3 regions of the Mesorhizobium sp. M0276 genome follow, and region 2 is predicted to be linked to each of the others. Evidence: riboswitches for the same ligand, from Rfam matches in the RefSeq annotation. Region 2 holds a riboswitch; each other region holds the start of a gene.
The links. Region 2 has a riboswitch for cobalamin ahead of NKJ01_RS07550 (aromatic ring-hydroxylating oxygenase subunit alpha). Riboswitches for the same ligand answer to the same signal wherever they lie in the genome.
Positions count from the first base shown of each region.

Region 1: another riboswitch for cobalamin. It lies ahead of NKJ01_RS10515 (DUF1636 family protein); the one in region 2 lies ahead of NKJ01_RS07550 (aromatic ring-hydroxylating oxygenase subunit alpha).
Region 3: another riboswitch for cobalamin. It lies ahead of bluB (5,6-dimethylbenzimidazole synthase); the one in region 2 lies ahead of NKJ01_RS07550 (aromatic ring-hydroxylating oxygenase subunit alpha).

Region 1 is NZ_JAMYSC010000010.1:120,342-130,597, reverse strand. Features, by position in the region: gene NKJ01_RS10540 (NADH-quinone oxidoreductase subunit D) at 1-1,058, opposite strand, end outside; gene NKJ01_RS10535 (NADH-quinone oxidoreductase subunit C) at 1,059-1,661, opposite strand; gene NKJ01_RS10530 (NuoB/complex I 20 kDa subunit family protein) at 1,666-2,247, opposite strand; gene NKJ01_RS10525 (NADH-quinone oxidoreductase subunit A) at 2,238-2,603, opposite strand; gene NKJ01_RS10520 (winged helix-turn-helix domain-containing protein) at 2,922-4,121, shown strand; cobalamin riboswitch at 4,150-4,353, shown strand; gene NKJ01_RS10515 (DUF1636 family protein) at 4,393-4,812, shown strand; gene cobW (cobalamin biosynthesis protein CobW) at 4,823-5,860, shown strand; gene cobN (cobaltochelatase subunit CobN) at 5,879-9,628, shown strand; gene cobG (precorrin-3B synthase) at 9,625-10,256, shown strand, end outside.
Region 2 is NZ_JAMYSC010000007.1:21,713-31,968, reverse strand. Features, by position in the region: gene NKJ01_RS07590 (ABC transporter substrate-binding protein) at 1-1,115, shown strand, start outside; gene NKJ01_RS07585 (carbohydrate ABC transporter permease) at 1,368-2,381, shown strand; gene NKJ01_RS07580 (carbohydrate ABC transporter permease) at 2,383-3,537, shown strand; gene bglA (beta-galactosidase BglA) at 3,542-5,206, shown strand; gene NKJ01_RS07570 (ABC transporter ATP-binding protein) at 5,231-6,343, shown strand; gene NKJ01_RS07565 (DUF680 domain-containing protein) at 6,426-6,662, opposite strand; gene NKJ01_RS07560 (DUF680 domain-containing protein) at 6,743-6,952, opposite strand; gene NKJ01_RS07555 (DUF680 domain-containing protein) at 7,024-7,221, opposite strand; cobalamin riboswitch at 7,730-7,931, shown strand; gene NKJ01_RS07550 (aromatic ring-hydroxylating oxygenase subunit alpha) at 8,047-9,294, shown strand; gene NKJ01_RS07545 (FAD-binding oxidoreductase) at 9,341-10,256, shown strand, end outside.
Region 3 is NZ_JAMYSC010000030.1:77,973-88,228, forward strand. Features, by position in the region: gene NKJ01_RS22860 (GNAT family N-acetyltransferase) at 1-898, shown strand, start outside; gene NKJ01_RS22865 (hypothetical protein) at 1,006-1,293, opposite strand; gene dxs (1-deoxy-D-xylulose-5-phosphate synthase) at 1,443-3,356, opposite strand; gene NKJ01_RS22875 (pirin family protein) at 3,500-4,420, opposite strand; gene NKJ01_RS22880 (DUF2277 domain-containing protein) at 4,459-4,725, opposite strand; gene NKJ01_RS22885 (exodeoxyribonuclease VII small subunit) at 4,824-5,075, opposite strand; gene NKJ01_RS22890 (histone deacetylase family protein) at 5,080-6,006, opposite strand; cobalamin riboswitch at 6,128-6,307, shown strand; partial or broken gene bluB (5,6-dimethylbenzimidazole synthase) at 6,368-6,985, shown strand; gene NKJ01_RS22900 (hypothetical protein) at 7,102-8,085, opposite strand; gene NKJ01_RS22905 (TetR/AcrR family transcriptional regulator) at 8,180-8,788, opposite strand; gene NKJ01_RS22910 (MFS transporter) at 8,910-10,133, shown strand; gene ribB (3,4-dihydroxy-2-butanone-4-phosphate synthase) at 10,175-10,256, opposite strand, start outside.

The DNA of each region.
Region 1 (10,256 bases), on a different contig from region 2:
TAGGGCTTGTTGGAGCCATCGGAGATCAGATAGACGCCGAATTCACCCTTCGGCGCCTCGACCGCCGCATAGACCTCGCCGGCCGGCACGCGATAACCCTCGGTGTAGAGCTTGAAGTGGTGGATCAGCGCTTCCATCGAGCGCTTCATCGCCTGACGCTTGGGCGGCACCACCTTGCCGTCGAGGTTCGACACTGGACCGGTGCTTTCCTTGCCCAGCAAGAGATCGACGCACTGGCGCATGATTTTTGCAGACTGGCGCATTTCTTCCATGCGCACGAGGTAACGGTCGAAGCAGTCGCCGTTCTTGCCGATCGGAATGTCGAAATCCATTTCCGAATAGCATTCATAGGGTTGCGACTTGCGCAGATCCCAAGGAGCGCCCGAGCCGCGCACCATGACTCCGGAAAAACCCCAGGCCCAGGCATCGGCCAGCGTTACGATGCCGATATCGACATTGCGCTGTTTGAAGATGCGATTGCCGGTCAGCAACTGATCGAGGTCGTCGATCGACTTCAGGAACGGGTCAATCCACTTGCCGATATCCTCGACCAGATTCTGCGGCAGGTCCTGATGGACGCCGCCAGGACGGAAATAGGCGGCGTGCATGCGCGAACCGGAGGCGCGCTCATAGAATACCATCAGCTTTTCGCGCTCGACGAAGCCCCACAGCGGCGGAGTCAGCGCACCGACGTCCATCGCCTGCGTCGTCACATTGAGGATGTGCGACATGATGCGGCCGATTTCGCAGTAGAGCACGCGAATCAGCTGCCCGCGCTTCGGCACGTCGATGCCGAGCAGGCGCTCAGCGGCCAGCGCGAAAGCGTGCTCCTGGTTCATCGGCGCGCAATAGTCGAGCCGGTCCAGATAGGGGATCGCCTGCAGATAGGTCTTGGCCTCGATCAGCTTTTCCGTGCCGCGGTGCAGCAGCCCGATATGCGGATCGACGCGATCGACGACTTCGCCGTCGAGTTCAAGGACCAACCTCAAAACACCATGCGCCGCAGGGTGTTGAGGCCCAAAGTTGATGTTAAAATTGCGGACGGAGGTCTCAGCCATTTACTGCTTTGCCTTCTCGTCCCCGGGAAGCACGTAATCAGTACCTTCCCACGGGGACAAAAAATCGAAATTGCGGAATTCCTGCTTGAGTTCCACAGGCTCGTAGATGACGCGCTTGGCTTCGTCGTCGTAACGCACTTCGACGAAACCGGTCAGCGGGAAATCCTTGCGCAGCGGATGGCCTTCGAAGCCGTAGTCGGTCAACAGGCGGCGCAGATCGGGATGGCCGGAGAACAGCACGCCGTAGAGATCGTAGGTCTCGCGCTCGAACCAGTCGGCACCGGGGAACACGCCGGTGATCGACGGCACCATGGTTTCCTCGTCGGCCTGCACCTTGACGCGGATGCGCACATTCTGCTTCGGCGACAGGAGATGATAGACGACGTCGAAGCGCTTGGCGCGTGACGGATAGTCCGCACCGCAGATGTCGATGATCGAGATGAACTGGCAGCGCGCATCGTCGCGCAGGAAGGTCATGACCTCGACCAGATCGCGCGGCTCGACGCGAATGGTAAGCTCGCCATAGGCGATATCAGCGTCATTCACGCGGTCGATCAGCTTCTCGCCGAGATAGGTCGACAGTTCGCTCAGGGATGCGGTCATGGATTTACCGTTCGATCGTGCCGGTGCGGCGGATCTTCTTCTGCAGCAGAAGAATGCCGTAAAGCAGCGCTTCGGCGCTCGGCGGGCAGCCGGGCACATAGATGTCGACCGGCACGATGCGGTCGCAGCCGCGCACCACCGAATAGGAATAGTGGTAGTAGCCGCCGCCATTGGCGCATGAGCCCATCGAGATGACGTAGCGCGGCTCCGGCATCTGGTCGTAGACCTTGCGCAACGCCGGCGCCATCTTGTTGGTCAGCGTGCCGGCGACGATCATGATGTCGGACTGGCGCGGAGACGCGCGCGGCGCGACGCCGAACCGCTCCGAGTCATAGCGCGGCATCGAGGTGTGGATCATCTCGACCGCGCAGCAGGCAAGACCAAAGGTCATGAACATCAGCGAACCGCTGCGCGCCCAGGTGATCAGCGCCTCTGTCGACGTAACGAGAAAGCCCTTGTCGGCCAGTTCGTTGTTGATCTCGAGGAAGAAGGGATCGTCTCCCCCTACCGGCCGGCCGGTATTGGGATCGAGGATACCTTTAGGCTTCGGCGCGACGAGGGTGCCTGAACTGTCGTTCAATCCCATTCCAGCGCTCCTTTTTTCCATTCATACGCAAAGCCGATGGTCAGCACCGCCAGAAACACCATCATCGACCAGAAGCCGAGCATTCCGATCTTCGAGAACGACACCGCCCACGGAAAAAGGAAGGCCACTTCCAGGTCGAAGATGATGAACAGGATCGACACCAGGTAGAATCGGATGTCGAACTTCATGCGGGCGTCGTCGAACGAGTTGAAACCGCACTCGTAGGCGGAAAGCTTTTCGGGATCGGGGTTGCGGTAAGCCACCAGGAAGGGTGCGGCCAGCAGCGCCAGGCCGACAACCAGCGCCACGCCGATGAACAGGACGATGGGCAGGTATGAGCTCAAGAGTGCGTTCATGCTCGGCTTTCCGTTGGCGCCAATCCACGTTGATTACAGCACCGGACCCTAATGCGGAAGCGTGACAGTTTAACCGCTGAACCGTTTTAAGGGCCTATGCTGCAACGCGGCGAGGGTTAGCGCAGCACTTCCAGCGAAGCAAGTCAAACCTTGTTCAAAACACTGACCTGGACGGCTTATCGCGGCAAACTGGTCCGATCCGCTCCTGTTTGATTTCCTTCGCCTTTTACTCCACTTTTCTCTCCTGACATGGTTGCCGCCAAAACCCTGCTAGCATTGTCCGGAATCACCCATCATCGCCCTCAGAGTGACGCCTGCATGAAGGAAAAGATCTCGCTCCCCATGGCCCGGCGCATCGCGCTTGCAGCCCAAGGTTTTCTCGATCCCCGCCCAACAGCTACGCCCGACCGCCGCCATTTTGCCCGCGTGCTGGCTCGAACCGGTCTGCTGCAGATCGATTCCGTCAGCGCGGTGGTGCGCGCTCATTATATGCCGCTCTATTCGCGCCTTGGCCCTTACCCTCTCGCCTTGCTCGACAATGCGGCCATGACGCGCAAGCGCACGGTCTTCGAATATTGGGCGCATGAGGCCTCTTTCCTGCCGGTCGAGACATACCCGCTGATGCGCTGGCGCATGCAACGGGCCGAGCGCGGCGACGAAATGTATCTGGGCCTCGCCAAATGGGGTCGCGAGCACGCCGCCTATGTCGAAGAGATCTACCGCCAGGTCGTCGAGCGCGGCCCGACCGCCGCCTCCGCGCTCGAGGGCCAGAAGGGCTCGGGCGGCTGGTGGGGCTGGAGCCATGCCAAGCATGCCTTCGAATGGCTGTTCTGGGCCGGACGCATCACCACGGCGCACCGTCGCGGTTTCGAACGCTTCTATGACCTGCCGGAGCGTGTGCTGCCGCAGGCGATCCTCGATCTTCCGGTTCCGGCCGCCGAGGACGCGCACCGCGAATTGCTGCGCATTTCGGCCCGCGCCCACGGCATCGCGACATCAGGCGATTTGCGCGACTATTTCCGCCTCTCGCCGGCCGACATGAAAGGCCGGCTGGAGGAATTGGTTGAAACAGGCGAATTGCTGCCGGTGCGCGTCGAAGGCTGGGACAAGCCGGCCTATCTTCACAAGGATGCCCGTCTGCCGCGCAAGATCGAGGCCCGCGCCCTGTTGGCACCGTTCGATCCGGTCGTCTTCGAACGCTCGCGCACCGAGCGGCTGTTCGATTTCCACTACCGCATCGAAATCTACACGCCGGCCGACAAGCGGCAATACGGCTATTATGTCCTGCCGTTCCTGCTCGGCGACAGGATCGTCGCGCGCGTCGACCTCAAGGCCGACCGGCCGGCCAGTGCCCTGCGCGTCCATGCCACCTATGCCGAGTCCGGTGCGCCGCCTGAAACCGCTGCTCAGCTCTTCGAGGAATTGAAACAGATGCAGGGCTGGCTTGGCCTTGAGCGCATGGAAGTGACGCCCGCCGGTGACTTGGGTCCGGCGCTGGCCGACATCGCCGTGTCGTAAGCCGCGTTGACACTGCCGCCTGCAAAAGCCTAAATCCGGTACAGACGGTCTCTTCTCTTCAACGAGAGGAGCTAAGAGGGAATGCGGTGAGGGACGAAATCCCAAATCCGCGGCTGTCCCCGCAACTGTAAGCGAAGAGCCAAGGCCGAAAGCCACTGGGTGATCCCGGGAAGGCGGCTACCCAAGGCAATGACCCGCGAGCCAGGAGACCTGCCGTCTGCGACTACAGAATCCGATCGTCCGGCGGGTTTCCGGGCAAGGAGCACGATCTTTGGACCACGACAGCAGTTTTTCGGCTGGCACAGCGGATGTTTCGTCCGGCCATGATGATGCCTTGGCTGGCGTCACCGTGATCGTCTGCGCCTCCTGCCGCGATGAAACCGGCTCCGACGCCCATCCCCGCGCCGGCGAACTGCTGGCGGACGACACGCGACGCGCCGCGTCGGGCGACAACATTCGCATCAGCAGCGTCGAATGTCTCGGCAATTGCAAGCGGCGGCTCAGCGCCGCCATCCTGCGCAACGGCTGCTGGAGCTATGTCTTCGGCGACCTGACACCAACCAGCGGCGCCGATCTGGTCACTGGAGCCAAACTCTTCGCCACTTCGACGGACGGCCTGATCCCATGGCGCGGCCGCCCCGATAGCCTGAAGCGCGGCCTTGTTGCCCGCATCCCTCCCCTCGACCTGTGAAGGACCTGAAATGACCGCTTCCGTCTCCCGCGTCCCCTGCACCGTCGTCACCGGCTTTCTCGGCGCCGGCAAGACGACGCTGGTCCGCCATCTCCTGGAAAACGCCGGCGGCAAGCGTATTGCCATCATCGTCAACGAGTTCGGCGACATCGGCATCGACGGCGAGATCCTGAAGGGCTGCGGCATCGACACCTGCCCCGAGGAAAACATCGTCGAACTGGCCAATGGCTGCATCTGCTGCACCGTCGCCGACGATTTCGTGCCGGCGCTCGACCAGATCCTCGCGCTGACTCCGAAGGTCGACCACATCCTGATCGAGACTTCCGGCCTCGCTTTGCCCAAGCCGCTGGTCCAGGCTTTCCAGTGGCCGAGCGTGAAAAGCCGCGTGACCGTTGATGGCGTCATCGCCGTGGTCGACGGGCCGGCATTGGCCGAGGGACGCGTCGCCAACGACATGGAGGCACTCCAGGCGCAGCGCGCCCAGGACGAGACGCTCGACCACGACGACCCGGTCGAGGAAGTGTTCGAGGACCAGATCGCTTGCGCCGACCTGATCATCCTGTCGAAAAGCGACCTGATGGACGCCACCGGCACCGCCCGCGCCAACGCCATCATCAACGAACACTCCGCCCGCGCGGTGAAGATCGTGCCGACGTCGCATGGCAAGGTGGATCCCTCCGTGCTGCTCGGCCTCGGTCTCGCGGTCGAGGACGATATCGAGAACCGCAAGTCCCATCACGACGGCGCCTTCGACCATGAGCATGACGACTTCGATACGTTCATCGTCGACATTGCCTCGATCGCCAATCCGGACGAATTGGCGAAACGCGTCGCCACGGCTGCCGAGGAAGAGAACGTGCTGCGTGTGAAAGGCTTCGTCGAGGTCGGCGGCAAGCCGATGCGGCTGCTGCTGCAGGCCGTCGGGCCGCGCGTCAACCACTACTATGACCGCGCCTGGACGGCGCAGGACGACCGCCGCTCGCGCCTCGTCGTGATCGGCCTCAAGGGGCTGAACCGCCCGGCTATCGAGCGTATACTCGCCGGCTGATTTCGGACACAGGTTGCGATGCACATCCTAACCACGACATCCGCCTCGCTCGACGACCTCGCCGAGCCGGTCGATCTGCGGCAGGCGCCGGCGGATATCGTGGCCCTGTCCTTCACCGACAGCGACCTCGCCGGGTTGGCGGCAGCGTGGAAGGCCGACGCCGACCGCCTGCCCTCGATGCGGCTGGCGGCTCTGCGCGACTTGCGCCATCCCATGTCCGTCGACCTCTGGGTCGACAGCGTCGCCCGTCACGCCAAGATCATCCTCGTCCGCATCCTCGGCGGCTACGACTGGTGGCGCTACGGCTGCGACCAGCTTGCCTCGACGGCGCGGGCGCGCGGTATAAAACTGGCGCTGCTGCCTGGCGAATGCCGCGACGAGGACCTAAGGCTGATCGAAGCCTCGACGCTGCCGCGCGAAGAACTCGACGGCTTGCTCGACTATTTCCGCGAGGGCGGCCTGGCGAATATGAGCGCGCTGGTGCGGAAGCTGGCAAGGTTAGCGGGACAGAATGAGCCTGTCGTCGAGCCGGTCGCGGTCCCGAAGGCTGGGTTTTACGAGCCCGCATGCGGAGTTGTGGAGAAGCCGGACGCATCGAGTGTTGGCGTTCCGTCACACCCCCCTCTGTCCTGCCGGACATCTCCCCCGCAAGGGGGGAGATCGGCTGTCACCAAAGCCGGCTCCTCATCTGCCCCGTCAGATAGGAATCTATCTCGGATATCCGCGATTGGCGAAATCCCTGATGACGGCGCAATCTCCCCCCTTGCGGGGGAGATGTCCGGCAGGACAGAGGGGGGTGTGACGGAACTCGACGTTGACAACGTCAACGCCCCAGTCGTGCCCATCCTGTTCTACCGCTCGATGCTGCTGGCCGCCGATGTCGCGCCCATCGACGCGCTGTTTGAGGCGCTGCGGCAGCGCGGCATCAACCCCGTCCCCATCTTCGTCTCCAGCCTCAAGGACCCAGCATCCCTGGCGTTCGTGGAAACGTCACTGGCCTTCCTGAAACCCGCCGCCATCATCACCGCGACCGCTTTCGCTTCCGGCGCCGAGCCCGGCGTCGAAACTCTGTTCGACCGCGCCGGCGTGCCCGTCTTCCAGGTCATCGTCGCCACCACCCGACGCGACATCTGGCAGAACAACCAGCGCGGCCTCGCCCCCGCCGACCTTGCCATGCATGTCGTGCTGCCCGAGCTCGACGGCCGCATCCTCGCCGGCGCCATTTCCTTCAAGGGCGAAAGCGAGATCGATCCCGCGCTTGGCCACCGCGCCTTCGCCAACCGACCGGAACCCGATCGCGTCGCGCAGGTGGCTGACCGCGTCGCGGCCTTCATCCGCCTGCAGCAGACGCCCCGCGCCGGGCGCAAGCTCGCCATCCTGATCCCGGATTATCCGAGCGCCCCCGGCCGCACCGGCTACGCCGTCGGCCTCGACGTGCCGTCCAGCGTGTTGGCGATGCTGCACGACCTGAGGGAACAGGGCTATGGTGTTGAGGGGATTCCGGAGACACCGCGTGCGTTGCTGGAGAGCCTGGAAACGTCCGGCCACGGGCTGAAACTTGACGATTATCTCGTCTCTTCGACCGAATTGCCGAAGGCGGCAATGGGTGCCGTAGAGGCGACCTGGGGCAAAGCAGAGGACGAGACAGGTTTGCGCGAGGCACCCCCCTCTGTCCTGCCGGACATCTCCCCCGCAAGGGGGGAGATTGAGCTGTCATCTGCGCTTTCGCTAATCTCAAGCGTTGCAGAAGAGGCGCAGGCGGCGGCACTGCCAATCTCCCCCCTTGCGGGGGAGATGTCCGGCAGGACAGAGGGGGGTGTTCAAGCGCACACCCCTGCCAAATTCCCCTTCCGTGCCGCCACCTTCGGCAACGTCACCGTGGCCCTCGCCCCCGACCGCGGCCGCTCGGCCGACCGCCGCGCCGACTATCACGACCCGACACTGCCGCCGCGCCATGCGCTGATCGCCTTCGGCTTGTGGCTGCGCAAGTCGCTGGACGTCCATGCGCTGGTCCATGTCGGCGCCCATGGCACGCTGGAATGGCTGCCGGGCAAGACGATTGCGCTTTCGGAAAACTGCTTTCCCGAGATCGTCACCGGTCCCCTGCCCGTCATCTATCCCTTCATCGTCTCCAACCCCGGCGAAGCGGCACAGGCCAAGCGGCGCATTGCCGCCGTCACCCTTGGCCATCTGCCGCCGCCACTGACCGGTGCCGGACTGGACGAGAACCAGCACAAGCTGGAACGGTTGGTCGACGAATATGCCCAGGCCGACGGGCTCGACCGCCGCCGCCGTGACCGCCTGGCCAAGCTGATCGTCGACACCGCGCAGAAGACCGGCCTCGCCTCCGAAGCCGGCGTCGCAACGACCGACGCGCCCGACGAAGCGCTGCGCCGCATTGACGCCTGGCTCTGCGACCTCAAGGATTTCGCCATCAAGGACGGGCTGCACATCTACGGCCGCGCCCCCGAGGACGAGCCCGACGCCATGCGCCGCCAAAGTGCTGACGCGGAGAAGGCGGCATTGCTAGCGGCGCTCGATGGCCGCCACGTCAAGGCCGGTCCGGCCGGCGCGCCCGCGCGGGGACGCTCGGACGTCTTGCCCACCGGCCGCAACCTCTTCACGTCGGACCCGCGCACCATGCCGACGCCGACCGCCTATGATCTGGGCCGAGCGGCAGCGGAGGAGGTAGTACGCGGTTACATGCAATCGCATGGCGACTGGCCGCGCTCGCTGGTCATCGATCTCTGGGGCTCGGCTTCGCTGCGCACCGGCGGCGAGGAGATCGCGCAAGGGCTGGCGCTGATGGGCTGCCGGCCGCAATGGGACCCTGCGACCGGCCGTATCACCGGCATCGAAGTGCTGCCGCCGGCCACGCTTGGCCGCCCACGTGTCGACGTCACCTGGCGCATATCAGGCCTGTTTCGCGACATGTTCCCGACCCAGATCGCACTGATCGATGCCGCCGCCAACGCCGTTGCCGCGCGTGACGAGGAGGATTCGGAAAACCCGCTCGCGGCGAGGACCCGCGCCGATGGCAAGGTCAGCCCACGCATTTTCGGCACCTCGCCCGGCACCTATGGCGCCGGCGTCGAGGATCTTTTGTCCTCCGGCGATTGGGGAGTGCGCGAAGAGGTCGGCCGCGCCTATCTCGACGCGACCTCGCATGCCTATGGCGGCGCCGAGGGCGAAGGCATCTCGGCCCCTGGCGCCTTCGAGGGTCGCATCGCCGAAGCGGATCTTCTCGTCCACACCGGCGACGATCCAGGCCGCGACATTCTCGAAGGCTCCGCCGATGTCGCCTTCATCGGCGGCTTTTCGGCAGCCCTGGCAACGTTGGGCAGGAACGCCGACGTCATCGTGCTCGACACCACGGACCCGCAAAAGCCGAAGCCGCGCTCGGTTGGCGAGGCGGTGGCCCGCGTCGTGCGCGCCCGCGCCGTCAATCCGCGCTTCATATCGGGCCAGATGCGCCACGGCCCGCGTGGCGCCTCCGAATTCGCCGAAACGGTCGACCGGCTGGTCGGCTTCGCCGAAACCACTCATGCCATATCGGGAACGCTGATCGAGGCCGTTCACGATGCGTATGTCGGCAATCCAGCCGTCCGCGCCTTCATCCTGCGCGAGAACCCCGCCGCCGCAAAAATCATCGCCGAGCGCTTGCTGTCGGCGCGCCGGCGTGGCCTATGGCATCCCTTGCGCAATTCCATCGACGACGATCTCACGGCCCTGATTGCCGAGGCGGAAGCGCTTGGGGTGGCGGCATGAACGACTTCTCACGTCGTGGCGCCTGCCCCGCCCTGTCAGCGCCGATGCAGACCGGCGACGGCCTGCTGGTGCGGCTCAACCCGGTCGCGGGAGAATTGTCGCCGAAGTTTTTGATCGGACTGGCCGAATCCGCATTGCGGCTTGGCAATGGCATCATGGAAGTCACCGCGCGCGGCAGCCTGCAGATACGCGGCCTGACGGCGGAAAGCGCGACCGTGCTGGCGGCGGAGGTCGATGCGCTGGGCATCGCGGTGCGCACCGGTGTGCCGGTCGAGACCGGGCCGCTTGCCGGCATCGATCCTCAGGAGATCGTCGATCCCCGGCCTTTGGCGGAACGGATCAGGGCAGCGGTCGAAGAGACTGGGCTAACGCAACGGCTCGGCCCGAAGGTGTCGGTCGTCGTGGACGGCGGCGGGCAGCTGGGGCTGGATTCGGTGACGGCCGATGTGCGGCTTGCTGCAATGCGCACCGATGCGGGAGTTCGATGGCGGGTGTCTGTCGCGGGCGATGGGCAGAACGCGAGACCGCTGGTCACGGTGGAAGACGATGCAGCGCGCGATATTGCTGTTGCCGTGCTCAGGATGGTCGCCGAGAAAGGCCGCTTGGTCCGCGCGAGGGATTTGTCGGA
Region 2 (10,256 bases):
TCAAATACTCCTCCTCGGAGAATTACGAACAGCAGATCGTCATCGACACGCAGGCCGGCAGCCCGCCGAACATCGCCGTGCTGCCGCAGCCAGGCCTGATCCAGGATCTCGCATCGAAGGGCCTGTTGACGCCGCTCGGCGACGACACCGCCAAATGGGTCAAGGACAATTACGGCGCCGGCCAGTCATGGGTCGATCTCGGCACGTTCAAGGACAAGGACGGCAAGCCGGGCTTCTTCGCCTTCCCCTACAAGGCCGACGTGAAATCGCTGGTCTGGTACTCGCCGGACAATTTCGAGGAAGCCGGCTACAAGGTGCCGAAGACGCAGGAAGAGCTCGCCGATCTCGAAAAGAAGATCATCGCCGACGGCGGCAAACCGTGGTGCATCGGCCTCGGCTCCGGCGGCGCCACCGGCTGGCCGGCGACCGACTGGGTCGAAGACCTGATGCTGCGCACCCAGCCGCCGGAAGTCTACGACAAATGGGTTAAGAACGAGATCCCGTTCAACGACCCGGCAGTGGTCAGCGCCATCGACATCTTCGGCAAGATCGCGACCGACGACAAGATGGTCGATGGCGGTGCCAAGGCAGTTGCGGCGACCGATTTCCGCGACAGCCCGAAGGGCCTCTTCTCAGTGCCGCCGAAATGCTACCTGCACCACCAGGCGTCGTTCATCCCGACCTTCTTCCCGGAAGGCACCAAGATTGGCCAGGACGCGGACTTCTTCTACTTCCCGCCCTATGCCTCCAAGCCTGAACTGGGCACGCCCGTGCTCGGTGCCGGTACGCTGGCGATGATCACGAAAGACAGCAAGAGTGCCCGCGCTTTCATCGAATTCCTGAAGATGCCGCTCGCCCATGAGATCTGGATGGCCGAAGGCGGTTTCGTGACGCCGCTCAAGTCGGTCAACAAGGGGGCCTATGCCAGCGACGCGCTGAAGAAGCAGGGCGACATCCTCGCCAACGCCTCGACTTTCCGCTTCGACGGCTCCGACCTGATGCCCGGCAAGATCGGCGCCGGCGCCTTCTGGACCGGCATGATCGACCTGGTCGGCGGCAAGTCCGCTCAGGATGTCGCCACCGACATTCAGAAAAGCTGGGACGCCATAAAGTAGGCAAGCCGCCGATTGTTCGGCTGGACGTTTTGACCTATCGATCCTGACTGGATCCGGACCCTGGGGGCCCGGATCCAACCTGCGGCCCGTGCCGCGGCGACTATCATGAGCACACAGACATCCGGCATGAAGCGCGACCGGCAAAGAGGAAGACCTGTCTTGCCTGGCGATAGCGCTCTGAACAACTGAATCGGCGCATCTAATCGCCCTGACCGTTCGGCCTTGGCTAGTGATGCGCAGGGGGAGGGACCCATGGCGGCTCAGATTTTCTCGGCCATATTCGTCATCATCGTCGGGGTCGGCGGTTGCGTCGCCTATTTCTGGGGCGCCAACAAACTGGTCGACCTGATATTTCCATCGCGCGGCGTCGCTGGCGCCGCCGCTATCGACAATCTGCGCCGGCAAGGGCTGGTCCGGCCGTGGCTGTTCGTCGGTCCGGCGATGATCATCCTGACCATCTATCTGATCTATCCGGTGGTCGAGACGCTGCGGCTGTCGTTCCTCGATCGCGGCGGCGTCAATTTCGTCGGCCTGGCCAATTATGAATGGGCCTTTGGAGATCGCGAGTTCCGCAACTCGATCCTCAACAACATCGTCTGGCTGGCGGTGGTGCCGGCCGCCTGCACCTTCCTCGGGCTGATCATCGCCGTGCTCACCGACAAGATCTGGTGGGGCACGATCGCCAAGAGCCTGATCTTCCTGCCGCTGGCGATCTCCTTCGTCGGCGCCAGCGTGATCTGGAAATTCATCTACGAGTATCGCGGCGAGGGTCAGACCCAGATCGGCATCCTCAACTCCGTCATCCAGCATTTCGGCGGTCAGCCGCAGGTCTGGATATCACTGCCGTTCTGGAACAATTTCTTCCTGATGGTGATCCTGATCTGGATCCAGACCGGCTTTGCCATGGTGATCCTGTCTTCCGCCCTGCGCGGCATTCCCGAAGAAACACTGGAAGCCGCCGTCATCGACGGCGCCAATCCATTCCAGATCTTCTGGAAGATCATGGTGCCGCAGATATGGGGCACCATCGCCGTCGTCTGGACCACCATCACCATCCTGGTGCTCAAAGTGTTCGACATCGTGCTGACCATGACCAACGGCCAGTGGAACAGCCAGGTCCTGGCCAATTTGATGTTCGACTGGATGTTCCGTGGCGGCGGCGATTTCGGCCGCGGCGCCACCATCGCCATCATCATCATGATCGCGGTCATTCCGATCATGGTCTGGAACATCCGCCAGGCGAACAAAGAGACGGGAGGACATTGAGATGGCCGTTGCGACCGGAAATTCCTTCGCCAGCCGCTTCGGCGTCCACATCGCCGTGCTTGTCTTCGTCGCGATCTGGACCATACCGACGCTCGGCATCCTGGTCTCGTCGCTGCGCGATAAGAACCAGATCATCGCCTCTGGCTGGTGGAATTCGTTCGCCAGTTCCACTCAGACCGAAGCCGGCCGGCTGCCGGCCGCCTCGACGCAAGTCGAAAAGGACGGCAAGTTCGTTCTCGAGGGCAACATCTTCGGCGACGGTGCCAAGCGCAACATCAGCGCCTTCGGTGTCAAATCGGCGGCGCCAACGCAATATCCCGCTAGCACTCCGGCCGATCTCGGCGATGGCGTGACCTTGCAGCTGAATGAGGACGGCAGCTTCGTCATGCAGTCGCCCAAAGCATTCGAAGGCGATCGCGGCCAGCGCGTCTACTATGCCTCGTCGGCGCCTCCGAAATTCACCACCGAGAACTACAAGACAGTCTTGTTTTCCGAGGGCATCGGGCGGTCGTTCATGAATTCGCTGACCGTCACCATCCCGTCGACCGTCATACCGATCCTGATCGCCGCCTTTGCCGCCTATGCGCTGGCCTGGATGCGGTTTCCCGGCCGGGCGTTGCTGATCGCGGTCATCATCGGCCTGCTGGTGGTGCCGCTGCAGATGTCGCTGATCCCGCTCCTTAAACTCTACAACGGCGTCGGCGCTTTCTTCGGCATGCCGTCGAAAACCTATCTCGGCATCTGGCTGGCGCATACCGGCTTCGGCTTGCCCTTCGCCATCTACTTGCTGCGCAGCTACATTGCCGGCCTGCCACGCGAAATCATGGAATCGGCGCGTATCGACGGCGCGAGCGATTTCGAGATCTTCGTCAAGATCGTCTTGCCGCTGTCGTTCCCCGTGCTGGCTTCGTTTGCCATCTTCCAGTTCCTATGGGTATGGAACGATCTGCTGGTGGCGATGGTTTTCCTGGGTACAGAGGCAGACCAGATCGTGCTGACCGCCAAGCTCAATGCGCTGTTGGGCTCACGCGGCGGCGACTGGGAGATTCTGACGACATCGGCTTTCGTGACCATAATCGTGCCGCTGATCGTGTTCTTTTCACTGCAGCGCTATTTTGTCCGCGGGCTGCTTGCCGGCTCGGTGAAAGGAGGCTGAAACGATGCGATCCGCTTTGAAGGCCAGCTCGAAACCTGACCTCGCCATCGATCGCGACTGGTGGCGGGGTGCTGTGATCTACCAGATCTATCCGCGCAGCTACCAGGACTCGAACGGCGACGGTATCGGCGACCTCAAGGGGATCATCGGCCGCCTGCCCTACATTGCGGCACTCGGTGCGGACGCCATCTGGATTTCGCCGTTCTTCAAATCGCCGATGAAGGATTTCGGGTACGATGTCACCGATTATTGCGACGTCGATCCGATGTTCGGCACGCTGGCCGACTTCGACGCGCTGACCGTCGAGGCACACAGGCTTGGCTTGAAGGTGATGATCGACGAGGTGCTGTCGCACACCGCCGACAATCACCCATGGTTCAAGGAAAGCCGGTCGAGCCGCACCAACCCGAAGGCCGACTGGTACGTCTGGGCGGACGCCAGGCCGGACGGCACGCCACCCAATAATTGGCTGTCGATCTTCGGCGGCTCGGCCTGGCAATGGGACACCAGCCGCCAGCAATATTACCTGCATAATTTCCTGGCCGAGCAGCCCGACCTCAACTTCCACAACCGCCAAGTCCAGGATGCGTTGCTGGACGTCACCCGCTTCTGGCTGGAGCGTGGCGTCGACGGTTTTCGGCTCGACACCATCAATTTTTACTTCCACAGCCAGGGCCTGGAAAACAATCCGCCGCTGCCGCCGGAAGAGCGCAACGACCAGACCGCACCAGCGGTCAACCCCTACAACTACCAGGATCATCTCTACGACAAGAGCCGCCCTGAGAACCTCGGCTTCCTCGAGCGCTTCCGCGCGCTGCTCGACGAATATCCGGCAACCGCCGCGGTCGGCGAGGTCGGCGATTCGCAGCGTGGACTGGACGTGGTGGCTGCCTACACGGCCGGCGGCAAGCGCGTGCACATGTGCTACTCGTTCGACTTCCTGGCGCCGGAAAAGATCAGTGCGGCCAAGGTCCGCTCGGTGCTGGAATCCTTCGGCAAGGTCGCCAGCGACGGCTGGTCGTGCTGGGCCTTCTCCAACCACGACGTGATGCGCCCGGCCTCGCGTTGGGCGGCTGGCGAAGCCGATCCGACCGCCTACCTCAAGGTCATCTCGGCTCTGCTGATGTCGTTGCGCGGTTCGGTCTGCATCTATCAAGGCGAAGAGCTTGGGCTCGGCGAAGCAGAGCTGCGCTTCGAGGACTTGCAGGACCCCTACGGCATCCGCTTCTGGCCGGAATTCAAAGGCCGCGACGGCTGCCGCACGCCGATGGTGTGGGACGGCAGCGCCAAGAATGGCGGATTTTCGCCGGCAAAGCCCTGGCTACCGGTGCCGACCAAGCATCTGTCGCAAGCGGTCAATGTCCAGCAGGGCGACGAGAATTCGCTGCTTGAGCACTATCGTCGCTTTCTCACGTTCCGGCGTGCCCATCCGGCGCTTGTCAAGGGTGACATCACCTTCATCGAAAGCGAGGGTGACACCGTCGCCTTCACCCGGCGCGCAGGCAACGAGCAGGTCGTCTGCGTCTTCAATCTGGGAGCCGGGCCAACCAAGGTTGACCTTGGCAGCCGATCGCTGCAACCTTTGCCCGGGCACGGATTTTCGGGGCAGGCAAGCAGCGGTTCCATCGAGCTTGGCGGCTACGGCGCCTGGTTCGGGCGCGTCGACTGAATTTCAAATCACTGGAGCAAACCAATGGCCGATGTCACGCTAAGGCAAGTGAAGAAGTCCTACGGCAATCTGAACATTCTCCACGGCATCGACCTCGATATCAAGTCGGGCGAATTTATCGTCTTTGTCGGTCCGTCGGGCTGCGGCAAGTCGACATTGCTGAGGTCGATCGCCGGGCTCGAGGAAATCACCTCCGGCGAGCTCAGAATAGCCGGCGAGGTCGTGAACGACGTGCCGCCGTCGAAGCGGGGCATCGCCATGGTGTTCCAGTCCTACGCGCTGTACCCGCACATGACCGTCTACGACAACATGGCGTTCTCGATGAAGATCGGGAAGGAGAACAAGGCCGAGATCGACCGGCGCGTACGCCAGGCGGCGGAAATCCTGCAGTTGACGAAATATCTCGACCGCTTGCCCAAGGCGATGTCGGGCGGACAGCGCCAGCGCGTCGCCATTGGCCGCGCCATCGTGCGCAATCCGAAGGTGTTCCTGTTTGACGAGCCGCTGTCGAACCTTGACGCCGCACTTCGCGTCGCCACCCGCATCGAAATCGCCAAGCTCAAGGAATCGATGCCCGCCACGACCATGATCTACGTCACCCATGACCAGGTCGAGGCGATGACGCTGGCCGACCGCATCGTTGTGCTCAAGGAAGGCCATATCGAGCAGGTCGGCACGCCTATGGATCTCTACAAGAAGCCCGGCAATCTGTTCGTTGCCCAGTTCATCGGCTCGCCGGCCATGAACATCCTGCCGGCGACCATCGAAAGGACCGGAAACCCGACTGTCGTCAGCCATGTCGGCGGGCGCAAGGCAACCGTGCCGATCACGACCCCTGCTTCGGCAAAGGGCGCCGCGGTGAGCTTTGGCGTGCGGCCGGAGGACCTGATCATTGCCAGCGGTGCGGACTATCTGTTCGAAGGGACGGTCGACTATGTCGAGCAGCTCGGCGAGGTCCAGCTTGTCTATGTCGACATCGGCCGCGCCGATCTGCCACTGGTGACCAAGCTGCCCGGCAATGTCGAGGTCAAGCGCGGCTCGACATTGCGGCTGAGCGCCAATGCCGAAGACCTGCATATCTTCGACACGGATGGGCGGTCCTTCGCGCTTCACGAAGCAGAGGCTAAGGCGGCCTGAGGTTCCATGATGAGACTGCACGTTGCAAAAACAAGAGCGGCGGGCCTGCCCGCCGCTCTTGTTTGGAGATCAGCTTCGGCTGTTAGCGGCCGAAGAGATTCCGGTCGCTGCCCTGAGGGGCGGACTTCGGTACGTCGCCCGACGAATTGAGCAGCTTGTAGACCGGCGAACCGGTGTCGCGCACCGAAGACGTCGGCGTGGTGTCGACGTTGGAGGTCGCCAGCTTGTTGATATCGGTGCCACCAACGTTGTCGTTGCGGGCATAGGCGCTGCCGGCGGCAATCAGAAGAGCGGCGGCAGTAAGAACAATCTTTTTCATTTTTGACACTCCGTATTCTCGAATTCGATGCTGCGGGTTAACCCGCAGCATCGCTGTCGGATGTTGGTTTTGATCGGATGTTAGTTGTTGCCGAACAGGTTGCGGTCGCTGCCATGGTTGACAGGCGCCTGCGTGGCCGGCTCCGACTTCTTGACGGAAGCCGTGTACGAGTTGTCGACGGCGGTGGTGGCAGGCTGGTTGGCGCCGTTCGAACCATAGTTGTCGCTAGCGGCGAAAGCGCTACCCGAGATGGCCAGAACGGCGGCGGTAGCAAGAATGATCTTCTTCATTTCAAGTCTCCTGAATTTTCTGGATTTCGCCAGGATGGCGGGCGAACCCGCCGTCAACTGGGAATTGGTTGTTAGTGGCCGAAGAGGTTACGGTCGCTGCCCTGGGCAGGCGTCTGAGCAGCCGGTTCGGACTTCTTGACCGAAGCGGTGTACGAGCTGTCGACGGCAGTGGCTGCCGGGGTGTTCGAACCGTAGTGGTCGCTGCCATTAGCGAAGGCGCTGCCGGAAATGGCCAGAACGGCGGCGGCAGTGAGAATGATCTTTTTCATTTTTTGTACTCCAGTATCTTCTTTTCGTCCGTCTAGCGGCGTGTCTTGGAAATGAAATCGCGTCGTTCGGACAGCCCCGATGTGGGAGGGCATCCTCGCCTTTTCCAATCACGAAGTTGTTCCGTGTGGACCATGAATCCGCTACTTGAAATTGTGCCAAGGGCTTCCACACGCTACTTATTATTTCTATTTTTCAATGGTTTAAGCAAAACCGTCCGCTGGATCACCAACTGTTGCCAAGGCCCGGCGTTCACAACGTCCTGCACGCACCGTCAACAGAAACGAACCGTTCGGTTCGATTTTAGAATCAGCTAATAGTCACTTTTCGAAACCGTTAGCCTTTTTGGCCGCCGGCAAGGGGTCGGCTTTCGAGGAGATTGCAAGTGGCGATGGCTGCCGAAGAGATAGGATTTCAGCCCGGCAATCGCCAACCCGAACGTTTCGCACGCGTGTCGCGCCGCATGGATACGATGTCGTTTTCATGCCGATGACGCGCCAGCGATCGTGGTTAGATCATGCCATCTCAGGTGCCGCTTCGTGACGACGGGGCGGAGAATTGGGAAGCCGGTCAAAATCCGGCGCTGCCCCCGCAACGGTGGTGGAGTTCAAGTCGCAACGGGAGACCACTGGGCAACTGCCTGGGAAGGTGTCGCGATCGTCCGCAAGGACAACTCCAAAGCCCGGAAACCAGCCCGAGATTTCTAGACTCGACTGATCGCGGTGGGCGATCAAGAGGTGGATAGTGCATGCCCGGCGCCTCGCCGGCCTGCGTCCAATCCTTCCTCCGTCACCACCAGTTCAGTCCTTAGATAACGAGGACAGGACATGGATATTCGCAACGACATGCTGAGGCGCTTGAACAGCCGTCGGCAAGGCTTTTCGCTAGAGCAGCCCTTCTACACCGATCCAGACTACTTCAAGCTGGACATGGAGCTGATCTGGTATCGCGATTGGCTGTTCATCGGCCATGATTGCGAGCTGCCGAAGCCGGGCAGCTACATTACTGTGCAGATCGGCGACTATCCGGTTGTTCTTGTCCGTGACCAGCAAGGCAAGATCAACGCCTTCCACAATTCCTGCCGCCATCGCGGCAGTCGCGTCTGCAACACCGACAAGGGTACTGCGGCAAAGCTCGTCTGCCCCTATCACCAGTGGACCTATGAGCTCGACGGCCGCCTGCTGTTCGCCCGTCAGATGGCCGACGGTTTCGACAAGAGTGAGTTCGGTCTGAAGCCGGTCGCCTGCGAGAGCGTCGGCGGCTATATCTTCATCTGCCTGGCCAAGGAGCCAGCGGATTTCGCGCCGATGCGGGCGATGATCGAACCTTATCTGCTGCCGCACCGGTTGCGGGAAGCAAAGGTCGCCTTCGAGAGCACGATCATCGAGAAGGGCAACTGGAAGTTGGTCTGGGAAAACAACCGCGAGTGCTATCACTGCGTCGCCAATCATCCCGAGTTGTGCAAGACCTTCCCCGAGGCTCCGACCGTGACCGGCGTCAACGGCGCCGACAGCGACCCCGAAATGGTCGCGCATTGGGCCAAATGCGAGGCATCAGGCCTGCCGAGCAAGTTCCGCATCGATCCGGCCGGGCAGTATCGCGCCACCCGCGCGCCGCTGCTGCGCGATGCCGTCAGCTACACCATGACCGGCAAACTGGCGGTGAAGAAGAACCTCTCCGACGCTGTCTCCGCCGACCGCATCGGCACCTTGATGCACTATCACTATCCGACGACATGGAACCATATCCTCATCGATCACGCGGTGACGTTCCGGGTGGTGCCGATCAGCGCCACGGAAACGGCGGTGACGACGAAATGGCTGGTGCACAAGGACGCGGTCGAGGGTGTCGACTACACCATCGAAGACCTTACCCATGTGTGGACCGAAACCAACGACCAGGACCGCCGCATCGTTGAGGAAAACGCCCTCGGCATCCTGTCGCCCGCCTATGAACCGGGCCCCTATTCGGAGCTGCATGAGGGCGGCGTGATCCAGTTCGTCGAATGGTACGCGTCGTTCATCGGCCCGCGCCTCGCCGAAGGCGGAAGGCCGGCGCTGCGCAGCGTCGCCTAGTTGCATCACATGCACAAGACATGAGGGACAAGAGAGGATGAATGCGATGACGGATCTTGGCCTCTATCGCCATCTCGACCAGATGACGCCCTGGAACGACAGGCTGCAGGTGCTGGAGGTGATCGGCGTCAGCGACGAAGCGCCTGACGTCAAGACCTTCACCTTCCGCTCCGACAACCAGACCTGGTTCCGCTACAAGCCGGGCCAGTTCGTGACGTTGGAACTGCCGACCGCGGACGGGCCGCTGATGCGCACCTATACGCTGTCGTCCTCGCCATCGCGGCCGTTCTCGATCGCAGTGACGGTGAAGGCGCAAGCCGGCAGCACCGGCACGCGATGGATGTTTGACCATCTGACGCCCGGCTCGCACGTCAAGGCCTATGGGCCGACCGGCGATTTTTCGCTGCACAGTCACCCGGCGGCTAAATATCTGTTCATTTCGGCCGGTTCGGGCGTGACGCCGATGATGTCGATGCTGCGCTGGCTGAACGACTGTGCGCCATGGACCGATGTCGGCTTCGTCAATTGCGCGCGCCGCCCGGAAGAGATCATTTTCCGCAAGGAGCTCGAACTGCTCGGCAGCCGTATGCCGGGCTTGTCGCTCGGTTTCATGATCGAGGAGCGTTCGAGCCGAGAGGGCTGGTTCGGCCATATGGGCCGCATCGACGCCATCAGGCTGCCGCTGCTGGCGCCCGATTTCCGCGAGCGCGAAATCTTCTGCTGCGGCCCCGATCCTTTCATGCGCGCCGTGCGCGGCATGCTGGACTCCGCCGGCTTCGACATGACGAAATACCATCAGGAGAGCTTTGCGGCGCCGGCCGTGGAGGAGATCCCGGCGCCGTTCGCTTTGCCGGCGGGAGACGACGCCGTCGCCCCGATCGAAGCCGTGACACCGATCCGATTCTCGCTTTCGGATGTCGATGCCGACTGCGTCGCCGGCCAAACCGTCCTGCAGACCGCGC
Region 3 (10,256 bases), on a different contig from region 2:
CAAGCGCTCCGGTGTCCGTATCCTGGAATGGGCGGCGAAAGATCACAGCGATTATGGCGACGTGTTGCTCGCCCCCGACTGCGACCCGTTGATTCTTTCGCAGCTCTGGAAACGCATTCTCGACGATGGTGGCTTCGACCTCGTCTATCTGAATCGTTTGTTGCCGGATGCCCGATTCCACGCCCTGCTCGGTTCCGCCGTCCCAGGCCGCGGCACGATCTTGCAGCCAAACCACCGCAGCGAGATCAGCCATCGTGTCGTTGGCACCTGGCAAGGCGGCGCGCAATGGTTCGAAAGCCAATCGAAAAAAACCCGGCAAAACTACCGCCGTGGCCGCAAATTCATAGAGGAAGGCGGCAAGCTGCGCTTCCGCCTGATGGATGCGCACGAAGACCGCGAGCAGGTGCTTGAGCGCGTCGCGGCGCTGAAGCGGCTGTGGCTGGCAAAGCACGGCCGCGCTTCGGATCTCTTCGACGAAGGCTCCACCGCTCTGGCGGCACTCGTCTCCGTCCTGGCCGGGCTCGGATTGCTGCGCCTCTTCGTGCTCGAACGTGACGACGTGATCATCGCCGTCTCGATCAATTTCGAGCAGCGCGGGACGATGATGGCTTTCGTCACGACCTATGACCCCGCCTTCGAGCGGGCCTCGCCAGGCATGGTCTTGATGATGGATTATATCCAATGGTCGCTTGACCAGGGCTTGACCACGGTCGACTTTCTCTGCGGCGGCGAGGATTTCAAGCGCCGCTTTTCGACGCATTCGGTGATCTTGTCATCGGTGATGGGTGGGCGAAGCCTGCGCGGACGCCTCGCCATCTTGGCCGACCGCGCCCGCCACGCCACGGAATCATGGCGCTCCGGGAAGCCGTCGAAGCAAGCGGAGCTGGCCGAAGAATAGTCTTTTCAGATCGGCTGCATAACGGCAAGCGTCATGGAAAGGCATCTGCCGATGGACCGACACCCATCGTGCCTTCTTAAGCAACTCCAGGCCCACCGGCCTCCAATTTAGAAAATGGTTCGCGAAACCTGCCGTTCCACGGCGGGCGACAGACCGTCGTCCGGCTTGCCCGTGGCTTCCTCGCGTGGGCGTTCGCTCACGGCCGCCGGCGCTACGCCCGGCACGACCACCAGCTGCGGCACCTGCTTGTAGGAAAAGCCGCCGCGGATATCGCCCATCTTGCCGGCGACGATGCCCATGGCCGCCTTTTCGAGGCTACGATCGTAGCGCGTTTCGGCGGCGGCCGGCGCGACGATGACGGTGCAAAGCGTTACGCCGCACAGAAGCGTTTTCATTGTTGTTGTCTCCCTGCCTGATCAACGGTTTAGCAGGGCGCCGTTGAAAAACGGCCAAGAGAGACGGTAAGCGAAAAGCCAAACGGCAGCGTAAACAACGCGTTAAGGTCGTGGGCCGGCCAACTGATTCAAGTCGTTGAGACTTTAATTCAGGCGCGTTGAGCGCGAACCATATGCCCGAGCGCGACGAACACGGTGCGCACGATGCCAGCCGCGTCGAGCCCGGCATCGGCGTACATCTTTTCCGGCTTGGCGTGATCGATGAACGCGTCGGGCAGCACCAGCGGACGCACCTTCAAGCCGCTTTCCAGGAGGCCTTCGTGGGCGAGGAACTGCAGCACGTGGCTGGCAAAGCCGCCGACGGCGCCCTCCTCCACCGTCACCAGCACCTCATGCGAGCGGGCCAGCCGCCGGATCAGATCCTCGTCGAGCGGCTTGGCGAAACGGGCATCGGCGACCGTGGTGGAAAGCCCGGCGGCACCCAGCTCCTCGGCGGCGATCAGACAGTCCTGCAGTCGCGTTCCGAAGGACAGCAGCGCTACCTTGGTGCCCTCCTTGAGGATGCGGCCCTTGCCGATTTCGAGAACCGAGCCGCGTTCCGGTAGGTCGACGCCGACGCCGTTGCCGCGCGGATAGCGGAAGGCGATCGGGCCGTCATCATAGCTCGCCGCGGTACGCACCATATGGCGCAGCTCCGCCTCGTCGGCAGCGGCCATGACGACAAACCCCGGCAAGGTTGCCAGGAAGGTGGTGTCGAAAGCGCCGCAATGGGTGGCGCCGTCGGCTCCGACGAAGCCCGCCCGGTCGATAGGAAACCGCACCGGTAACTTCTGGATGGCGACGTCGTGGACGACCTGGTCGTAGGCGCGCTGCAGGAAGGTCGAATAGATCGCCGCGAACGGCTTATAGCCTTCGGTGGCAAGGCCGGCTGCGAAGGTCACCGCGTGCTGTTCGGCAATGCCGACATCGAAGGTCCGCGACGGGAATGCCTCGCCGAACAGGTCGAGGCCGGTGCCGCTCGGCATGGCGGCGGTGACGGCAACGATACGGTCGTCCTCGCGGCCTTCCCTTACCAGGCTTTCGGCGAACACCTTGGTGTAGGCAGGCGCGTTGGCGGGCGCCTTGGCCTGCGCGCCGGTGATGACATCGAATTTGTTGACGCCGTGATATTTGTCGGCGGCGGCTTCCGCCGGCGCGTAGCCCTTGCCCTTCTGAGTGACGACATGGATCAGCACCGGGCCTTCGCCATTGTCGCGGACATTTTTCAGGACCGGGATCAGATGCTCCAGATTGTGACCGTCGATCGGGCCGATGTGATAGAAACCGAGCTCCTCGAACAGCGTGCCGCCTGTAACGTAGCCGCGTGCGTGCTCGACCGCCCTTGTGATCGCGCGGTCGGCGCGTTTGCCGAGATAGGACGTCAGTTTCTTGCCGAAATCGCGCAGGCCGATATAGGCCTTGCCCGAAGCCAGACGCGCCAGATAGGCGCTCATCGCGCCGGTCGGCGGCGCGATCGACATGTCGTTGTCGTTAAGGATGACGATCAGCCGCGCATCGAGCGCGCCGGCATTGTTCATCGCCTCGTAGGCCATGCCGGCCGACATGGCGCCGTCGCCGATGACAGCGATGACATTGTTGCGGCCGCCGGAGAGATCGCGAGCTGCAGCCATGCCGAGGCCGGCCGAAATCGATGTTGAGGAGTGGGCGGCGCCGAAGGGATCGTACTCGCTCTCGGCGCGGCGGGTGAAGCCCGATAGGCCCCCTTCCTGGCGCAATGTGCGGATGCGGTCACGCCGGCCGGTCAGGATCTTGTGCGGATAGGCCTGATGGCCGACATCCCAGATCAGCCGGTCATCCGGGGTGTTGAAGACATAGTGCAGCGCCACCGTCAGCTCGACCACGCCAAGGCCGGCGCCAAGATGGCCGCCGGTGTGGGAGACGGCATCGATCAGCTCGGCGCGAAGCTCGGACGCCAATTGCGGCAGTTCGCTTTCGGCAAGCGTGCGCAGGTCGGCTGGGATGCGGACCTTGTCGAGAAGCGGCGTATGCGGCGTTGCGTTCACGGGTACTCAGGCTTTCTGTTCATTGGCGAAATAGGCCGCCGGCCGGAGAATGTAAATGCACGTCAGTGACGCGGATCGGGCTGCGGTCCTTGGTTTGATGCATGCCGTTCTCCCAGAACCGGGTCACTTTCGGGCAACATGCATCAGCTTTCCGGCAGCGGAATGAACTCTTCCTCGTCTCCGGGAACAATATCGAAACGTCGCGTCTTCCATTCGTGCTTGGCCTGCTCGATGCGTTCCTTCGACGATGAGACGAAATTCCACCAGATGTAGCGCTGCGAGCCGAGCGAAGCGCCGCCGAACAGCATGAAATGCGCGCTGGTCTGCGACGATACGACGATCTCGTCACCGGGCCGAAACACCAGCAGCCGTTCGGCCGGGAAAACGTCGCCCGAGATCGAGACCTCGCCTTCCAGTGTGTAGATGGCTCGTTCTTCCGCATCGGCGGGGATCTTCACGCTGGCGCCTGGCGCCAGGCGCAGATCGGCATAGAGTGTCTCTGTGTCGGCCCTGACCGGGGATCGCAGCCCTTGGAAATCACCAATGGCAATGCGGCCGCTAACGCCCTCGGCGTCGATCTCAGGCAACCGAAGTGCTGCGGTATTCTCGAAAATCGGGGCTACTTCTTCCTTGCCGTCCGGTAGCGCCAACCAGGTCTGCAAGCCGGAAATCGACATCGGCGCGCCGCGCATTTCTTCAGGGGTGCGCTCAGAATGGACGATGCCGCGGCCGGCGGTCATCAGGTTTACGTCACCGGGCTGGATGACCATTTCGGTGCCGAGTGAATCGCGATGCCTTATATTGCCGTCGAACAGATAGGTGACCGTCGACAGACCGATATGCGGATGCGGGCGTACGTCGAGCGCCTGGCCGGCGCGCAGGATGGCCGGGCCCATGCGGTCGAAGAAGATGAACGGGCCGACCAACCGCCTCTTGGCGGTCGGAAAGGCGCGGCGAACCTGGAAACCGCCAATATCCTTGGCGTTGGGGATGACCATCAGTTCGATCTGGTCGCTGGCGAAGGCGTCGCCGGCCTCTGGGTCTTTCCCCGGGAAGAAGCTCATGCACTCTCCTTGTCAGCGCCAGAGGCAGCCTCGACGCATCAGGCAAACCGGATCGCCGATTTCGCCCTTAGTTTGGCCGCCACTTCCTCGCGATTGCGAGGATGCTGATGGGTTTCGAGTGAATCGAGCAGTTCGCGCGCCGATGCCGCGATGGCTTCGACCGCGTGGTCGAAGGCATGCTGATTCTGCTTCGAAGGCCGCGTCGTTCCGCTCAGCTTGCGGACAAACTGAAGTGCCGCGTCGCGGACTTCGTCATTGGTCGCGGGCGGATCAAAATTGAACAGGGTCTTGATGTTTCTGCACATCGCTTCCGTATCTCCTCTTGTCCTGAGCCGTTTCAATCAAGACGAACTCTATGCTCAATCATGATCGTGTCCAAAAGTCGGTGAGACGGCTGCGTGCCTCAGTCCGCGTCGAGCGGCTCCGTTCCAACCGGCTTGCCGTCACGCGACAGCCTGATCTTCTCGACCTTGTCCTCGGCTGCCTTCAGCAGCCGGTCGCAATGCGCCTTCAGCGCTTCGCCGCGCTCATAGATCTTGATCGACTGATCGAGCGGCACGTCGCCACGCTCAAGATCATCGACGATCTTTTCCAGCGCGTCGAGTGCCTGTTCGAAGCTCATCGCCTTGACATCTTCGTTGATCTCACCGGCCATCATTTCATCCTTTCATCAGTCGCCCGACATGGGCGGCGACCGAAAATGCCAATCCCTGCAGATCGTAGCCACCCTCGAGCAGGCTGACGAGCCGGTCGCCGCTGTGACGCGCGGCGCGCTGCATCAGCTGGCCGGTCGCCCAGTCGAAATCGTCCTCGGTCAGGTTGATCTCGGCCAGCGGATCGCGGTGATGTGCGTCGAACCCGGCCGAAATGATGATCAGGTCGGGCGCGAAATTGTCGAGCGCCGGCAGCACGCGCGAGAGGAAGGCATCGCGAAACACCTCGCTGCCGGTCTGCGGCGCCAGCGGTACGTTGACGATGTTGCCGGCACCGGTTTCGTTCCTCGCACCGGTGCCGGGGTAGAGCGGCATCTGGTGCGTCGAACAATAGAGCACCGACGGATCGTCCCAGAAAATATCCTGCGTGCCGTTGCCGTGATGCACGTCCCAGTCGACGACGGCAACACGCTCGATACCATGCTTCTTCTGCGCATAACGCGCCGCGATCGCCGCCGTATTGAACAGACAAAAACCCATCGCCGTGGTTTTTTCGGCATGGTGGCCGGGCGGCCGCGCCGCGACGAAGACATTGTCGGCGCGGCCTGCAAAGACGTCGTCGACGGCGGCGTTGGCCGCACCGATTGCGGTGATCGCCGCCTGCCAGCTCTTCGGGCTGGCGGTGGTGTCAGCGTCGATGCGGGCGATTCCCTCGTCGGGAATGGCGGCGCGCACGCGGGCGACGAAATCGGCGGGATGAGCATAGAGGATGGTGGCCTCGTCGCCTTCCGGCGCCTGGATACGATCGAGCGCGGCAAAAGCCTCGTCATCCAGCACGCGCTCGATGGCGCGCAAGCGGTCCGGCCGCTCGGGATGGCCGGGCGGCGTGAGGTGCTCAAGGAAGATCGGATGGGTATAGAGACGGGTAGCCATCGTCCTAATCTAGTGACCCGGATCGACAAAGGCCATGCACGGGCGGCCGATGACTGGGGAAAATCGCGCCTGCGTCCATTCGCGTCGCTGCAGGCATTGGCGTCGTCCGCGCTTCGGCGTAAGGTCCGTGACACTGCTTGGTGCCCGCCGCAAGCGGGAGAATCGGGAACACGGTTGAATTCCGTGGCGTGCCCAACGCTGTAAGGGGGACCGCGCCGGTATATGCCACTGTCGATGACGGGAAGGCACCGGACGCGGGTTGATCCCGAGCCAGAAGACCGGCCTGGCAGGCATCGTCATGCGCATGGTCAGGCGGATGGCATCGATTGCAATCGCAAGGGGACAAGCGATGCCGGAACACATGACCGCTGCTGTTGGCGATGGATTTGAGCAGAATGCGCGCGATGCGGTGTATCGCGCCATGTTCACGCGGCGCGACGTCCGCAGCCATTTCCTGCCCACCGGGCTCGACGATGAGGTGCTGGCGCGGCTGCTGCTTGCCGCCCATCACGCGCCGTCGGTCGGCTTCATGCAGCCTTGGAACTTCATCGTCATTCGCGATGCCGAGCGACGGGAAAAGGTGCGCGACCTGTTCCTGGCGGCGCGCCAGCAGGAATTGCCGGCCATTGCGGAAGAGCGGCAGGCGCTTTACCGCAAGCTCAAGCTGGAAGGCATTTGCGAAAGCGCGCTCAACATCTGCATCACCTGCGATCGCGAGCGTTCGAAGGGTTCGCCACTGGGACGCTCGCACAATCCGGAGATGGACCTCTACAGCACGGTCTGCGCGGTGCAGAATTTCTGGCTGGCGGCGCGCGCCGAAGGCGTCGGTGTCGGCTGGGTCAGCATCATCGAGGCGCAAGCGCTGAAAGGCCTGCTGTCAATTCCGGAGCATGTGACCCCGGTCGCCTATCTCTGCGTCGGCCGCGTCTCGGAGTTCGCGCCAAAACCTGACCTTGAAACGCATGGCTGGGGACGGCGGCTGCCGCTGCCGGAACTGATCATGAGCGAGACGTATTCCGGGCAAGGCGAAGGGTTGCTCAAATCGACCGTGGCGCGCCTCAACACCGTTGCTGCCATACCGGCGAGCCTCGCCGATCAGATTGTCGCGCCGGCCGGGCCCCAACGCGAGCCGCCGAAGGACGCCAGCGCCTTGTCCCTAAGCTCCCTGAACTTCGATGACACCTCGGCCAACCGGGCATCCCAGGCGGGATCAGGCACCTGGCCGGCGATGGTCTTGAAATAGACCTGCATCAGGCAAGCGATGGCGAAGGGCTCGATGAAGGCCGCCTTGAAGGCCCAGGCGAAGACGATGGCGAGCACGAAAGCCCAGCCCGCCAATTGCCCTGGCATCAGGAAAAGAATGGCGGCGGCCGGCGCCAGCATCAGCAGGAAGATGACGAAGGATACGCCCCACATGATGACCGCCAGCCAGACGGCGTTCTTGACCATGACCTTGCCGTTCTGGGCATAGAGCACGACGCCCTGGCGCGCCGTCTCGAACGGCGATGACGAATTGATGCGTATGTTGTAGCCGAGGATGATCTCGTCGACATAGGTCAGCGACAGGCGGATCACCGTGTTGATGAAGGAGACCAAGCCGCTCAGGCCCGGGATCGGCAGGAAGGCGGCGATGCCGCCGAGCAGGCCGGTGATGGCGCGGATAGCGCCCTTGACCAGCTGGTCGACGACGAAAAGGATATTGGCCTCGGCAAAACGCTGGGTCACGATATCCTTGGCGTAGGCGATCTGGTCCTGGCCGCCGGGAATGTCGCGGCCGTCGATCAGATGGACCATCACGGCGATATGGCCGGCCTTGACGACATAGAGGATGTATTCGCGGATCCAGTAAACAGCGATCGAGACGACGCCGAAACCGACCACCCCGCCCCACAGGGCAAAGGACAGCGGCCCGTCGGGATCGGTGGAGATATGGCCGACGCCATAGCCGACGGAGGCGCCCGTGCCGGTCGCCATGATGTAGGCCAGCGTGATGCCGAAATAGACGATCATACGAAAGACAATGAAGGGCCATGTCCGCATCATGATGGACACCGACCTGCCGATATCGAAATCCCACATGCCCCGAATCTCCCCCTCAGAGGTGGTGAAAGAGGATGGACCCAACCCGGCGATTGTCAATTGCCGGCCGCGGCGCCGGGCCACCGATGGGATTTCAGTTCGGTTGCGAACCTGGCCTTTTGAGTAGGCCTTCGAGCAGTTGCTTGAACGCCACCACCACCTTCTTCGACGTCGCTTCGGGGTCGTTCGAATTGGCGATCCGTTGCGCCGCCTGGCTGCTCGCGCCGTTGATCAGCCGCGAGGCAGTTTCAGGGTCGAGGCTGGAGACGACGACCCCCTCCTCCTGAAGCGCCGTCAGATGGCCGGTCATTGAAGCGATGCACGCATTGGCGTTCGGCCATTGTGCCGGATCGCCCAGAACGGCCGGGCCATCCCGGAACATGATGCGCTGGATTTCCGGCTCCAGCGCCATCTCGATATAGGTCGAACATTCGTCGACGAACTGCTGCCAACGGGTCGGCGCTCTCGACGCGACCTCATCGATGCGCGCCGCCATCTCCCCGTCGATTTCGGCGATAACCGCCTGCAGCAGGCCCTTCTTGTCGCCGAAGTGATGATAAAGCGCGCCGCGCGTCAGTCCGGCTGAGGCGGTGAAGTCATCCATCGAGGCCTCCGAATAGCCGATCGTGCCGAAGGCATGGCGGGCGGCCGCGATCAATTTGGCGCGTGTCTCGGCGATCATCTCCTTGCGAGGCTTGTGCATGGCTACTGGCCCTATTCACATACGCATCGTATGCCAATTGACATACGTCGCGTATGCGCTATTTGATATTCATACGCACCGTATGTAAATGTCGAATCGTGCTTTGTCGAGGAACCAACCCATGCAAAATCCCTATTCGGAGATCTTTCGTGCCCCTGGAACCAAGGGCTTTGCCGCCGCGGGCTTCATAGCGCGTCTGCCGATCGCCATGGCGCCAATCGGCATCGTGGCAATGCTGTCGCAGACGCGCGGAGAATATTGGCTGGCCGGCGCCGTCGCCGCGACATTCGCGCTCGCCAACGCTTTCCTGGCGCCGCAGATATCGAGACTGGTGGATCGCCTTGGCCAGACGCGGATCGTAGTGCCCACCACCATCATTTCGGTGCTGGCTTTCGTCGTATTGGTTGCGGCCGCCAATCAAGACTGGCCGGTGTGGATGCTGTTCGTGTCGGCACTGCTGGCGGCGGCGATGCCCAGCATCCCGGCAATGGTGCGCGCGCGCTGGACCGAGATTTTTCGCGGGCGGCCTCAGATGAACACCGCGTTCGCCTTCGAGTCGGCGGCCGACGAACTGGTCTACATAGCGGGTGCATCGCTGTCGGTGGGCCTGAGTGCCGCGCTGTTCCCGGAAGCGGGCATGGTGGCGAGCACGTTATTTCTCGCATTCGGATCGATCGCCTTCATCCTGCAACGCTCGACCGAGCCGCAAGTGCGACCGGTGGAACAGGGCTCTGGCGGCTCCGCAATCCGCCTGCGACCGGTTCAGATCATCACCTTCGCCCTGATCTTCGTCGGCGCAACCTTCGCGACGACGGAAGTGAGCACCGTCGCGATCACCAAGGAGCTTGGGCAACCGGCGGCCGCCAGCTTGGTCATCGGCGTCTATGCGCTCGGGTCGTTCGTACTGGGCATCATCGTCGGCGCGCTCAACCTGCAAGCACCGCTGCAACGCCAGTTGGCCATCGCAGTCGCCCTCGTCGCGCTTGGCACGCTGCTGCCGCTTACCGCCGACACGGTGCCTCTGCTGGCATTGACCGTGTTCATCAGCGGCGTTGCGATCTCGCCGACCTTCATAACCGCCTTCGGCCTGATTGAACGACACGTGCCGGAAGCAATGCTGACCGAAGGCATCACCTGGGTGATGACCGGCATCGGCATCGGCATGGCTCTTGGTTCCTTCGCCGCCGGTGCGGTGGTGGACGCATTCGGCGCTCAGAACGGGTTCTGGGTCTCGGTTGCTTCAGGCACAATCGCGCTGGCCACGGTGCTGCTTGGCCAGCGCAGCCTTGCTACGCGAGAATGTGACATGGACGGGTGCGAAACCGCCGCCATTCCTGCGGAATGATCGACGGGCCTGGGTTAAGGCCGGGAGCTACCGGCCAGCGCTCAGAGAATCTCGGTCTTGGCGATATGGATGCCAAAACCTTCGAGGCCGACATAGTGGCGTTCGCGCGAGGCGATCAGGTTG